3 regions of the Klebsiella quasivariicola genome follow, and region 1 is predicted to be linked to each of the others. Evidence: predicted binding sites of a transcription regulator. Region 1 holds the regulator's gene; each other region holds the start of a gene.
What was found. The regulator PurR, encoded in region 1, represses purine synthesis genes. The targets are predictions, from matches to a motif close to CANGCAAACGTTTGCNTG.
Positions count from the first base shown of each region.

Region 1 (4,520 bases):
AATGCCGGCAGCATCAGCAGCAAGGTAATTGCAAACAAGGTGGCGAAGATGGCCTGCCACTCAAAGTGAATCAACAACCAGCTGCCCAGCAGCGGGGCCAACGCTGGCGATAATCCCACCAGCGGCATAATGGTAGCGAAGATACGGTTAGTCCGCTGTGCGGGATAGTAATCGGTGACCATTGCCTGCCAGGTAACCGCCGCGGCACAGACGCCGATCGCCTGCAGAAAGCGCAGCGCCAGCATCAGAGTGGCATTGTGCACCCACAGCATTCCCAGACAGCCGAGAGCGAAAATCGCCAGCCCGCTCAGGAGCACCGGTTTACGCCCGTAGCGATCTGACAGCGGCCCCCAAAACAGCTGGCCCAGTGCGAAGCCAGCGAGAAACAGACTCAGGCTGGCGCTGATTGAGGCGGGGGAGGTATTGAGATCCTGCTGCATGGCGGCAAACGCCGGCAGGTACATATCGGTGGCCAGAAAGCCCAGCACGCTCAGGCCAGCCAGCCAGACTAAAAATCCTTTCCCAGGTTGTGACATAACGTTCTCATTTTTGACGGCAGGTACGATGGCGCAGAGTGTAGGCAGTGCATTGTGGCTTGTGAAACGCTAATATTTGTCACATGCATTCAAAAAATTTGCAGGCAGAATATGTGGTCTGAATACTCTCTGGAAGTGGTTGATGCCGTTGCCCGTAATGGCAGTTTCAGCGCTGCCGCGCAGGAGCTGCACCGGGTCCCTTCCGCGGTCAGCTATACCGTGCGTCAGCTTGAAGAATGGCTGGCGGTTCCCTTGTTTGAGCGGCGTCATCGTGACGTGGCGCTGACCCCGGCTGGAGTCTGGTTCTTACAGGAAGGGCGCTCTGTTATCAAAAAAATGCAGATCACCCGCCAGCAGTGTCAGCAAATCGCCAACGGCTGGCGCGGACAGTTGTCGATCGCGGTGGACGATATTGTGAAACCGGCGCGCATGCGCCAGATGATCGTCGATTTCTATCGCCATTTTCCCGACGTCGAACTGATCGTCTTTCAGGAGGTATTCAACGGCGTGTGGGATGCCCTGGCCGATGGCCGTGTAGAGCTGGCGATCGGCGCAACGCGATCTATCCCGGTCGGCGGCCGCTATGCGTTCCGCGATATGGGAATGCTGAGCTGGGACTGCGTGGTGTCAAGCGATCATCCGCTGGCGAAGATGGATGGCCCTCTGAGCGACGATGTTCTGCGCAACTGGCCGTCGCTGGTGCGAGAGGATACCTCACGTTCACTGCCCAAACGAACGACATGGTTACTGGATAATCAGAAGAGGGTGGTCGTTCCCGACTGGGAGTCGTCTGCTACCTGTCTGTCGGCTGGACTTTGCGTCGGTATGGTGCCGAGCCATTTTGCCCGTCCATGGATAGATCGCGGTGAATGGACCGCACTGGCGCTGGAAAATCCGTTCCCGGATGCCGCCTGCTGCCTGACGTGGCAGCAGAGTGACGCTTCACCGGCGCTGAACTGGATGCTGGACTATCTGGGAGACAGCGATACGCTAAACCGGGAGTGGCTGCGGGCGCCGGAATGATCCGCGCCCGCAGAGGCCTTAGCGGCGATAATCGACAAACGGGCCATCCGCCACCGAGCGGCGTTCGACCAGTCGGGGATGAACTTCGATAGACTGTGACTCTTCACGCTTGTTGACGATACGATCCAACAGCATGTTAAACGCGGCTTCGCCCAGCGAATCTTTTGGCTGATGAATGGTAGTCAACGCCGGGCTGAAATAGCGGGCGTTGCGCACATTATCATAACCGATCAGCGAAATGTCCTGCGGCACGCGCAGCCCCATTTCGTCTGCGGCGCAGATAGCGCCCATCGCCATGATATCGCCACCGCAGAATACCGCCGTTGGGCGATGCTGCTGGTTCAGGATCTGCTGCATTGCCCGGTAGCCGGACTCAGGTTCGAAGTCGCCCTGCACAATCCAGTTTTCCGGCACGTTGATATGCGCTTCTTTCATTGCCTGCATAAAACCGGCCAGGCGTCCTGCGCCGGTATTGCGCTCCAGCGGCCCCGGGATCACGCCGATTTCGCGATGACCACGCTCAATCAGATAGCGTCCGGCAATATAACCGCCCTGGAAGGCGTTATCGATCACCGCATCGGTAAAATCAGCTTTCGCTTCGCCCCAGTCCATCACCACCATCGGAATATGGCGGTATTCTTCCAGCATGCTCAGAACCGAATCCGGATACTCAGAACACATCACCAGCAGACCGTCGACGCGCTTTTGCGCCATCATCGACAGATAGGCGCGCTGTTTTTCCGGATCGTTCCAAGCGTTACCCAGGATCAGGGTATAGCCCTTCTGGAAGCAGCTCTTTTCCACGGACTCAATAATTTCAGCGAAATAGGCGGCTTCGCTACTGGTCGCCAGCAGGCCAATCGATTTTGTATGATTGACTTTCAGGCTGCGGGCCACGGCGCTCGGCGAGTAGTGCAGCTCTTTGATCGCCGCCCACACCGCATTACGCGTCTCTTCGGCAACGAAACGGGTTTTGTTAATTACATGTGATACAGTTGTAGTGGAAACGTTTGCGCGCTTCGCTACATCTTTAATAGTTGCCATTACATCTCACTCCATGCCTTGACCTGATCGCCTGATCATCGATACGTAAACGTTTGCCTACACACACCCTGAATACAATTTTCAACATTGCATCACGTCGGGAAAACGACACAGAACGACAGGAAGGGGTCAATGGCCGATACGCTTTTAAATTAGCGTGGGATTTTGTCCGATCTTGGGGCAAAGTGGAAGAGCAAAAATGTGCATCGCCCTAAATCCCGGAAGATTTTTGCGATTTTTTGTGCAAAAATGAGCAAGCTCACTTTTGGTGTGGGGATAACTAGAGGGAAAAATGATGGATACCAATTTAAAGTTTTCGCTGATCACCACGATTATTGCTCTCGGCGTGATTGTCGCTTTCAGCCTGACCGCCATACTGCACTAAGTTTCCGCTGCGGGAGGAGCGCGCCTCCTCCCTCTCCACCGCTATTATTATCAATTCTGCAAAAATCTTTTGTCATTTCGTTCACTTTTGTTTTTTTGTGATTGATGTCATGCTTTTGACTTCTGATGTTACGCCGTCCTCTCTGACGGCCTGATGGAGTCATTGAATGAAAATCAACTTTCCTTTACTCGCGCTGGCGATCGGCGCCTTTGGCATCGGCACCACCGAGTTCTCCCCGATGGGATTGCTGCCGGTGATTGCGAAAGGTGTGGACGTCTCGATACCGGTGGCGGGAATGCTGATCAGTGCGTATGCCATCGGCGTCATGGTCGGCGCACCGCTGATGACCCTGCTGTTGTCACATCGCGCACGGCGCAATGCGCTGATTTTTCTGATGGGGATCTTCACCGTCGGCAACCTGTTGTCATCCATCGCGCCGGATTACACCACGCTGTTGCTGTCGCGCATTATTACCAGCCTCAACCACGGCGCGTTCTTTGGCCTGGGGTCGGTGGTGGCGGCCAGCGTTGTACCGAAACATAAGCAGGCCAGCGCGGTAGCCACCATGTTTATGGGACTCACTATCGCCAACATTGGCGGTGTACCGGCGGCCACCTGGCTTGGCGAAACCATTGGCTGGAGAATGTCTTTCCTCGCCACCGCGGGGTTAGGCCTGCTGGCAATGGTCAGCTTGTGGTTCTCCCTGCCGAAGGGCAGTGCGGGTGAACGCCCTGAAGTCAAAAAAGAGCTGGCCGTCCTGTTGCGCCCTCAGGTGCTCTCTGCCTTGCTGACTACCGTCCTGGGCGCGGGTGCGATGTTTACGCTGTATACCTACATTTCGCCAGTGCTCAATACGCTGACCCACGCTTCATCGCTGTTCATTACCGCGATGCTGGTGCTGATTGGCGTCGGCTTTTCGCTGGGTAACTATCTGGGCGGTAAATTCGCCGACCGGTCGGTCTCCGGCACCCTGAAAGGATTTCTGCTGCTGCTGATGGCGATCATGCTGGCAATCCCGCTGCTGGCGCAATCTCAGGTCGGGGCGGCCATCAGCATGATTGTCTGGGGCGCTGCCACCTTTGCGGTAGTGCCACCGCTGCAGATGCGCGTCATGCGCGTGGCACATGAAGCGCCGGGACTCTCTTCTTCGGTGAATATCGGCGCGTTTAACCTCGGCAACGCGCTGGGCGCTGCCGCCGGTGGGGCGGTGATCTCTGGCGGACTGGGCTATGCGTTTGTGCCGGTGATGGGGGCGATTATCGCCGGTCTGGCGCTGCTGCTGGTCTGGTTTAGCGGACGAGCGCAGCCGGAAGAGGCTTTCGCCAGCCAGTAATCATTGGATGGGGAAGGGCTAAAAAAGAACCGCAGCCGGGGAGACCCTGCTGCGGTTTGTCGTTTATGCCGCCAGGTTGGCCGCAACAAACTTCCAGTTAACCAGCGCCCAGAAATGGTCCAGATAGCTTGGACGGGCATTGCGGTAATCGATGTAGTAAGCGTGTTCCCAGACGTCAACGGTCAGCAGCGGTTTCGCA
Region 1 is NZ_CP022823.1:2,506,965-2,511,484, forward strand. It holds gene punC (purine nucleoside transporter PunC) at 1-536, opposite strand, end outside; gene punR (DNA-binding transcriptional activator PunR) at 648-1,559, shown strand; gene purR (HTH-type transcriptional repressor PurR) at 1,578-2,603, opposite strand; gene cydH (cytochrome bd-I oxidase subunit CydH) at 2,896-2,988, shown strand; gene B8P98_RS12520 (MFS transporter) at 3,155-4,321, shown strand; gene sodB (superoxide dismutase [Fe]) at 4,385-4,520, opposite strand, start outside.

Region 2 (4,520 bases), 1.1 Mb from region 1:
GACTCATGATTTCGCTCCTTGTGCGGCGGCGGGCTGCCAGATACGGGCCCGGATATCAACTTTTTTAGGCACCAGCTTGTTCTCATAGAACAGGTCAGCCGTCTGCTGCTGGCGAGCAGCGGTTTCGGCGCTCACCGGGGTCACTGAGGTGGGGGGACGATGGTCCAGATAGCTGGCGATCACCGCCTCCGGTAAGCCCATCGTCTTCGCCAGTAGCGTAATGCTTTGCGCGCGCTGGCTATGGGTCAGGGCATCGGCCTGGGTAAAGGTGTCGAGTACGCCTTCAATAAAAGCGCCATTACGTTCAGCGTAGGGCCGGGAGGCGAGATAGAACGATCCTGTCTGTTTCAGATCGGTTCCGTCGGTCAGCACCCGGGCGCCGCCCTGCAGCAGCGCGGCGGAGTAGTACGGATCCCAGATAGCCCAGGCGTCGACGTTACCCTGCTGGAAGGCGGCGCGCGCATCGGCAGGAGCAAGGTAGACTGGCTGAATATCACTAAATTTCAGGCCCGCGAGCTGCAGGGCGCGCAGCAAGAGATTGTGGGAGCTGGAGCCTTTCTGAAAAGCGACCTTTTTCCCTTTTAATTCAGCGACGTTATGGATGGGACTGCCTTGCGCTACCAGAATCACTTCGGCTTTGGGCTTAGGCGGCTCCGCGCCGATATAGACCAGATCGGCGCCTGCCGCCTGGGCAAAGATAGGCGGGATATCGCCAGTGCTGCCGATATCGATGCTGCCGACATTCAGCGCCTCCAGCATCTGCGGACCGGCAGGGAATTCAATCCAGGAGATATGGGTCTTCGGGTAACGCTGCTCCAGCAGTTGATGGCTTTTCGCCAGCACCATGCTGACGCTGCCTTTCTGATAACCAATGCGCAGGGCATCAGGCGCCGCCGGCGCGGCGTGACCCAGCGCCGAAAAGAGCAGCAGCCCCCCCAGAGTCAGGGCGCGGAGAGGATTAAGCATGCTCCACCCCGCGCAGAGACGTTAATGACGGTGCGCGGCTGCTGGGGCGATGCAGCGCCTGCCAGAACGTCTCCAGGGCTTCATCAAGGCGTCGCTGCAGGTTTGGGGTAAATTGCGGCTTGTGCTGGTAATCGGTCACCTGGCTGTCATCGGCGAAGACGCCATGGAGGATCTCCTGCGCCTTCAGGGCATTGAGAACGGGTTTCAGCGCGTAGTCCACCGCCAGCATGTGGGCGATGGTGCCGCCGGTGGCCAGCGGTAGCACGATTTTACCCTCCAGCGCGCGCTCAGGCAGCAGATCGAGCAGGGTCTTCAGCGCGCCGGAAAACGAGGCTTTATAAACTGGCGTGGCGATAATCAGACCGTCAGCTCCCGCCAGTTGCTCATTGAGCGTTTGTAGCGCCGGGTTGTCAAAGCGAGCGTACAGGAGGTCTTCCGGGGCAAAGTTCTGCAGATGCCAGTGGCAGACTTCGATATCGGCGGCGGTGAGCGTCTCTCTGGCGTATTCCAGCAGGGCGCTGGAACGGGAAGGGTAACGCGGGCTGCCCGCAAGCGTAATGACGCGCATCTTTCTCTCCTTATAACTAAATGTTTGCATTTATCTATAATTGATAACATTTACAGTGAGTGTGACAGAGCGCCATTATTTCCCTAAATGATTTATCCGCCGTTAGATAGCCGAAAAGCGCATAACGGCGGCTGGCCAGGTAATCGTTTGCGCTGATGGGTGATTTTTTGTCGCAGGTCAATTCCCTTTCCGCCATAGATCGCACATAATACGCCCCCGGTTTGCACACCGGGAATCCAGGAGAGTTCATGTACTACCCCTTCGTTCGTAAAGCCCTTTTCCAGCTCGATCCTGAGCGCGCTCATGAAGTTACCTTTCAACAATTACGCCGTGTCACCGGGACGCCGCTGGAATGCCTGGTTCGCCAGAAGGTACCGTCCAGGCCTGTCACCTGCATGGGGCTAACCTTTAAAAATCCTCTGGGTCTGGCGGCCGGGCTGGATAAAAATGGGGAATGTATTGACGCGCTGGGCGCGATGGGGTTTGGTTCGATTGAGATCGGCACCGTGACGCCACGTCCACAGCCGGGCAACGATAAGCCGAGGATCTTCCGTCTGGTGGATGCCGAGGGATTGATCAACCGCATGGGCTTTAATAACCATGGCGTTGATAACCTCGTTGAGAACGTTAAAAAGGCGCATTTTGACGGCGTACTGGGCATCAATATCGGCAAAAATAAAGATACGCCGGTGGAGCATGGGAAAGATGATTACCTGATTTGTATGGAAAAAGTCTATCCGTACGCCGGGTATATCGCCATTAATATCTCCTCACCGAATACCCCGGGGCTGCGCACACTGCAATACGGTGAAGCGCTCGATGATTTACTTTCTGGTATTAAAAATAAGCAGCTTGAGTTGCAGCAAAAGCATCAAAAATATGTTCCGGTTGCCGTGAAGATCGCGCCGGATCTTTTGCCTGAGGAATTGATCCAGGTTGCCGATAGCCTCGTACGCCATAATATTGATGGCGTGATTGCAACCAATACCACCCTCGATCGTTCTCTGGTTCAGGGAATGAAACATTGTGATGAGACCGGCGGGCTTAGTGGTCGTCCATTACAATTAAAGAGCACCGAAATTATCCGTATGCTCTCCGCTGAGCTGAATGGTCGTTTACCGATCATCGGCGTGGGCGGTATTGATTCGGTGATTGCCGCGCGGGAGAAGATGGCCGCCGGGGCATCGCTGGTGCAGATCTATTCCGGATTTATTTTTAAAGGCCCGCCGCTGATTAAAGAAATTGTTACCCACATCTAATCTTTTCCTCCTCTGAATCCCACCCAGGGCTTTATTTCCGGCCCTGGTTGTTTTATATTCCCTCACTGTTGCTTATTTAAACATTTTAGACTTTTCTTAATTTTAGAAAAATATTCTGCGGCAAGTCGCAACAACTTTGCGGAGGCGCATCGAAGGGCACTGGGGGAAAAATGCGAATTAAACCTGACGATAACTGGCGTTGGTATTACGATGAAGAGCACGATCGTATGATGCTCGATTTGGCCAATGGCATGTTATTTCGTTCGCGCTTCGCCCGGCGCATGCTGACCCCGGACGCTTTTGCCCCATCGGGATTTTGCGTCGATGACGCCGCGCTCTATTTCTCTTTTGAAGAAAAATGCCGCGATTTCGAACTGTCGAAAGAGCAGCGGGCGGAATTAGTCCTCAACGCGTTAACCGCGATCCGTTTTCTCAAACCGCAGATGCCGAAAAGCTGGCACTTCGTCGCCCATCCTCACCACTGGCAGCCGAGCGGCGGCGACGCGGCCTGCGTCTGGTTGAGCGATACCGGGGAGCAGGTAAATTTGCTGGTGGTGGAGCCGGGAGATAACGCCGCGCTTTGTCTGCTGGCTCAGCCAGGACTTACCCTTGCCGGTCGCGTGATGCAGTTAGGCGATGTCATTAAGATCATGAACGACAGGCTGCAGCCGGCGCAGAGCGCGGTGAGCTACAGCCTGGGACAGGCGGTTTAAGGCGCCAGGCGCAGTGCCGTCTTAGGCACACAGCTGCAGGCGAGAATAGTGCCATCTTCGGCGACCGCATTTTTCTTTAACGCACTGACTTCGCCTTCTTCCAGACGAATGCGGCAGCTGCCGCAGATCCCCGCCCGACAGGAGTAGGGTACGCGAATGCCCTGTTGCTCCAGCTGTTCCAGCAACACCTGCTGATTATTGCCGGTAAACTGATGGCCCTGCCAGTCAATGGCTACCGTGGCCTGCTGCTGCGTGTCAGGGGCAGGGGTATCGTCGCTTTCCCCGGCGCCGTAGGCTTTTGCCGGGCCGCGGGCGAGGATTTCCACTTCATCTCCCACCCGGATCACGCCGCTGTTGCGGGCAATCAGGTTCTGACCAAAGTCGACATCGCCATTATCCTGCGCGGTGCGAAAACGCTTTAAGGTTTCCAGCGGCTCCCCGGTGGGGTGTTTCTGTCCACGCTCCGGGCTGACGGTGGTAAAAATGCAGCGGCTGCAGGGTTTAGCCACATCAAATACCACCTCGCCGATGCGGATCACTTTCCAGCTATCTTCATCCCAGGCCGCCGCGCCGGTGACCACGAGATTAGGACGAAACTGTTCTATGCTTACGCTGGCCGGACAGCGCTGCTGCAGGTCGCGCAGCGAAGCCTCGTTAGCCAGCAGGTACGGGTAGCCGTCGGCGAAGGAGAGCGGTACCGCATCGTGGCGCTTCACCCGGCGGGTTAACTGTGGCCCCAGCCAGCGCAACTGGACATCGCGATTGAAAAAGCCGCTGAGCCACTGGTTAACGGCGGCAGGCGCGATGAGCGCGGTGAAATGGTTACCCCAGACTTCGGTCGGCTCGGCCTGCGTGGCGAAATCACGAAAACGCACCACGGCGCTACTGCCGTCCGGGGCGGTCAGGTGAAGGCCGTCATGCAGCGGCGCCGGAATAAATTTCACCATCTGCGGAAACTGGCGGGCGGTAATAAAGGTGCCGTCGGTTTCGGTGATCATAAACAGGCGATCGAAG
Region 2 is NZ_CP022823.1:3,653,881-3,658,400, reverse strand. It holds gene ssuD (FMNH2-dependent alkanesulfonate monooxygenase) at 1-7, opposite strand, end outside; gene B8P98_RS18435 (sulfonate ABC transporter substrate-binding protein) at 4-966, opposite strand; gene ssuE (NADPH-dependent FMN reductase) at 959-1,534, opposite strand; gene pyrD (quinone-dependent dihydroorotate dehydrogenase) at 1,783-2,793, shown strand; gene zapC (cell division protein ZapC) at 2,964-3,506, shown strand; gene B8P98_RS18415 (YcbX family protein) at 3,503-4,520, opposite strand, start outside.
Region 2: the regulator PurR is predicted to act here: its motif matches at 1,671-1,688, upstream of pyrD (quinone-dependent dihydroorotate dehydrogenase).

Region 3 (4,520 bases), 2.2 Mb from region 1:
ATTGAGACGCTGATGAGCGTCGCCGCCATCGGAGCGCTGTTTATCGGCGCCACCGCGGAAGCGGCGATGGTGCTGCTGCTGTTCCTGATTGGCGAGCGTCTCGAAGGCTGGGCCGCCAGCCGCGCACGGCAGGGGGTGAGCGCGCTGATGGCGCTTAAGCCCGACACCGCCATTCGCCTGCGCGACGGCGTGCGGGAAACCGTCGCCCAGCGCGACCTGCGTCCCGGAGATGTGATTGAAGTGGCCGCTGGCGGGCGTCTGCCGGCGGATGGCCAGCTGCTGTCGCCGTTTGCCAGCTTTGATGAAAGCGCCCTGACCGGCGAGTCGGTGCCGGTGGAGCGTCAGGCCGGGGAACGGGTCGCGGCGGGCGCCACCAGCGTCGATCGCCTGGTGCAGCTGACCGTGATATCCGAACCGGGCGACAGCGCCATCGACCGCATCCTGAAGCTGATTGAAGAGGCAGAGGAGCGTCGGGCGCCGATCGAGCGCTTCATCGACCGCTTCAGCCGGATCTACACCCCGGCCATTATGGTCGTCGCCTTGCTGGTCGCTATTGTCCCACCGCTGTTCTTCGCCAGCGCCTGGCTGCCGTGGATTTATAAAGGGCTGACGCTGCTGCTGATCGGCTGTCCGTGCGCGCTGGTCATCTCCACGCCGGCGGCCATCACCTCCGGCCTGGCGGTCGCCGCCCGACGCGGAGCGCTGATCAAAGGCGGTGCAGCGCTGGAACAGCTGGGCCAGGTGCGGCAGGTGGCGTTCGATAAAACCGGCACCCTGACCGTCGGCCAGCCGCAGGTGACTTCGGTGATCGCCACGGCTGAGGTTGACGACAACGCCCTGCTGGCGCTGGCGGCAGCGGTGGAGCAAGGCTCCAGCCACCCGCTGGCGCAGGCCGTCGTCCGTGAAGCACAGCGGCGTCAGCTGAGTATTCCGCTTGCCAGCGGCCAGCGGGCGCTGGCCGGCTCCGGTATCGAAGCTGAGGTCAACGGCAGCCGCATCTTAATCTGCGCAGCCAGCAAAGCCGCCCCGGCAGAGCATGAGGCGCAGATCCAGCAGCTGGAGAGCGCCGGGCAAACGGTAGTGCTGGTGATGCGCGGCGAGACGCTGCTCGGCATTCTGGCGCTGCGCGACACCCTGCGCGACGACGCACGTCAGGCGGTGGATGCCTTACACCAGCTGGGGGTGCAGGGGGTGATCCTCACCGGAGATAACCCGCGCGCCGCGGCGGCCATCGCCAGCGAACTGGGGCTGGAATTCCGCGCCGGTCTGCTGCCGGCAGACAAGGTCAACGCGGTGGTGGCGCTGAATGCCAACGCACCGCTGGCGATGGTCGGGGACGGCATCAACGACGCTCCGGCGATGAAAGCAGCCACCATCGGCATCGCCATGGGCAGCGGCACCGACGTGGCACTGGAAACCGCCGACGCCGCGCTGACCCATAATCGTCTGATCGGCCTGGCGCAGATGATTTCCCTGGCGCGCGCCACCCATGCCAATATTCGCCAGAACATCGCGATTGCCTTAGGGCTGAAGGGGATTTTCCTCGTCACCACCCTGCTCGGCCTGACCGGACTGTGGCTGGCGGTGCTGGCGGATACCGGCGCCACCGTGCTGGTAACGGCTAACGCGCTGCGGTTATTGCGTAAGAAGTTGTAGCATAGATACCGGCTTCCCTGCTCGCGCTACGCTTAGCAGGGCTACGGTTCCAGACCGTCGGGTAGCCCGGATAAGGCGCTACGCGCCGCCATCCGGGAGAGGCTCAGTGGCTTTTGCGGATCAGGTAGCGGTACGGCAGGGCTTCGGTTTCCTGGGCCACCAGCTCATGCTCCATAAAGCGGCAGAATCCCGGGATATCGCGGGTGGTGGCCGGATCGTCAGCAATAATCAGCAGCGTCTCGCCGACCGGCATCGTCCGCACGGTTTTACGCACCATCATGACCGGCTCTGGGCAGCGGAGCCCCAGGGCATCCAGGGTGTGGTCAGGAGTGGAGAAAAGTTCGCTCATTTTAGTCTCACGTCAACAAAACGGCCCTAGTTTACCCCCAGTTCGCCAGTACGCAAGCCAGGTTAACGTTTGCGCGAAAAACAACCATTGCATTACGCCGGTAACGCAGTATCATGCAGCCGTTTTTTATTGGGTTCCCTCACCCCAACGTTCCGCTGCCGATTGCTCCTTAACCTGAAGCATGACGGGCATAAAAAGGTCACAATATGAATCCGTTTACTACCGTACAGCGCAAAAAAGCGCTCGTCTGGCTTTCGCTATTTCATCTGCTGGTGATCACCTCCAGCAACTATCTGGTTCAGCTGCCGATCTCCATTTTTGGTTTCCATACCACCTGGGGCGCGTTTAGTTTTCCGTTTATCTTCCTCGCCACCGATCTGACGGTACGCATTTTTGGCGCACCGCTGGCGCGACGCATCATTTTCGCGGTGATGGTCCCGGCGCTGGTCATTTCCTACGGTGTCTCCGCCCTGTTTTACATGGGCGAGTGGCAGGGCTTTGCCGCGCTGGGCACTTTTAATCTCTTCGTCGCGCGTATCGCCATCGCCAGCTTTATGGCCTATGCGCTGGGGCAGATCCTCGACGTCCACGTCTTTAACCGCCTGCGGCAGAGCCGCCACTGGTGGCTGGCCCCCACCGCCTCAACGCTGTTCGGCAACATTAGCGATACCGTCGCATTCTTCTTTATCGCTTTCTGGCGCAGTCCGGACCCATTTATGGCCGCCCACTGGGGGGAAATCGCCCTCGTCGACTACAGCTTTAAAGTGCTTATCAGCATCATTTTCTTCCTGCCGATGTATGGCGTGTTGTTAAATATGCTGTTGAAAAGACTGGCGGATAAATCTGATTTGTCGGCATTGCAGCCGAGTTAAAGGTACTCGCGGGCTGATGTGTTAAGATAGCCGGATGAGCCATTAGTGGCCGTTTATCGAAAGGAAGATGTCAATGCGCAATTTGGTTAAATATGTCGGTATTGGCCTGCTGGTGATGGGGCTTGCCGCCTGCGATAACAGCGATTCAAAAGCGCCAACCGTTGGCGCAGCAGCGGAGAGCAATGCCAGCGGCCAGGCAATCAGCCTGCTGGATGGCAAGCTGAGCTTCACCCTGCCCGCGGGCATGGCCGACCAGAGCGGCAAACTGGGTACCCAGGCGAACAACATGCACGTCTACTCTGACGCTACCGGCCAGAAAGCGGTCATCGTCATCGTCGGCGACAGCACCAATGAAGATCTGGCGGTGCTGGCGAAACGTCTGGAAGATCAGCAGCGTAGCCGCGACCCGCAGCTGCAGGTGGTGAGCAATAAATCGCTGGAGATTAAAGGCCATACCCTGCAGCAGCTGGACAGCATCATCTCCGCCAAGGGGCAGACCGCCTGGTCTTCCGTACTGCTTGGCAAAGTGGATGACAAACTGCTGACCCTGCAGGTGACCCTGCCGGCGGACAACCAGCAGCAGGCACAGACCGAAGCAGAAAGCATCATCAACACCCTCACCATTCAGTAATTACTGGCCTGGTGCGATGGCCTCCGGTTCGCTAACTGGGGGCCGTTTTTTTAGCCGCCAGCCCAACAGCAGCGCCGCCATCACCAGCCCCGCCGCGGCGAGATAAATCATCGAGATCCCGGTCCACGCCATCAGCAACCCGGCCAGCGGCCCGGTAACGCCCAACGACAAATCCATAAACACGGTATAGGTCGCCAGCGCCGCCCCCTGATTGTGCTGCGGCACCGCTTTGACCGCCACCACTCCCAGCGCCGGGAAGACCAGCGAGAACCCCGCCCCGGTAAGGAAAGTACCGATTTTCGCCAACAGCGGCGTATCGGCAAAGCCGACCAGCAGCAGTCCGATAATCTCCACGCTAAAGCAGAGCATCGCCACGTTCAGTCCACCGAGGCGATGAATGCCGTTAGGAAACAGCAGCCGCGTGCCAACGAACGCGCAGCTGAATAACGTCAGAGCAAAAGCCGCGCCGTCCCAGCCTTTAGCGTCATAAAACAGCGTGATAAAGGTGGCGATCACCCCGAAGCCAGCGGAGGCCAGCGCCAGCGCCATGCCGTAGGGCAAGACCCGGCCAAGCACCGCGCGAAACGACATCGCTTTACCTTTGGCTGCCTTCACCGCCGCGCGGGGCAGCGCACAGAGGATCGCCACCAGCGCCACCGCCATAATGACCACCGCCAGGCCGCTGAGGCCAATCCGTGAGTAACAGAGCACGCCGAGCGGCGCGCCCATCGCCATCGCCCCGTAGGTCACTATCCCGTTCCACGAAATCACCCGCCCGATATGCAGCGAACCGACCACGCCGACGCCCCACAGCGTCGACCCGGTGCCGGCAAAGCTCTGACCGATTCCAAGGATCACCCGCCCGAGACATAACAGCAGCAGGCTAACCAGTGGCCAGCCGCTGCTGCAGGCCGCCAGCAGATAGCTCAGACCGCTCAAAAAACAGCCGCAGAGACCGAAGACAACAATCTTTTTGGGCCCCAGCAGGTCGGCGTAGCGCCCGGCATGCGGG
Region 3 is NZ_CP022823.1:298,572-303,091, reverse strand. It holds gene zntA (Zn(II)/Cd(II)/Pb(II) translocating P-type ATPase ZntA) at 1-1,656, shown strand, start outside; gene tusA (sulfurtransferase TusA) at 1,760-2,005, opposite strand; gene B8P98_RS01440 (7-cyano-7-deazaguanine/7-aminomethyl-7-deazaguanine transporter) at 2,212-2,877, shown strand; gene B8P98_RS01435 (DcrB family lipoprotein) at 2,951-3,508, shown strand; gene B8P98_RS01430 (MFS transporter) at 3,509-4,520, opposite strand, start outside.
Region 3: the regulator PurR is predicted to act here: its motif matches at 2,064-2,081, upstream of tusA (sulfurtransferase TusA).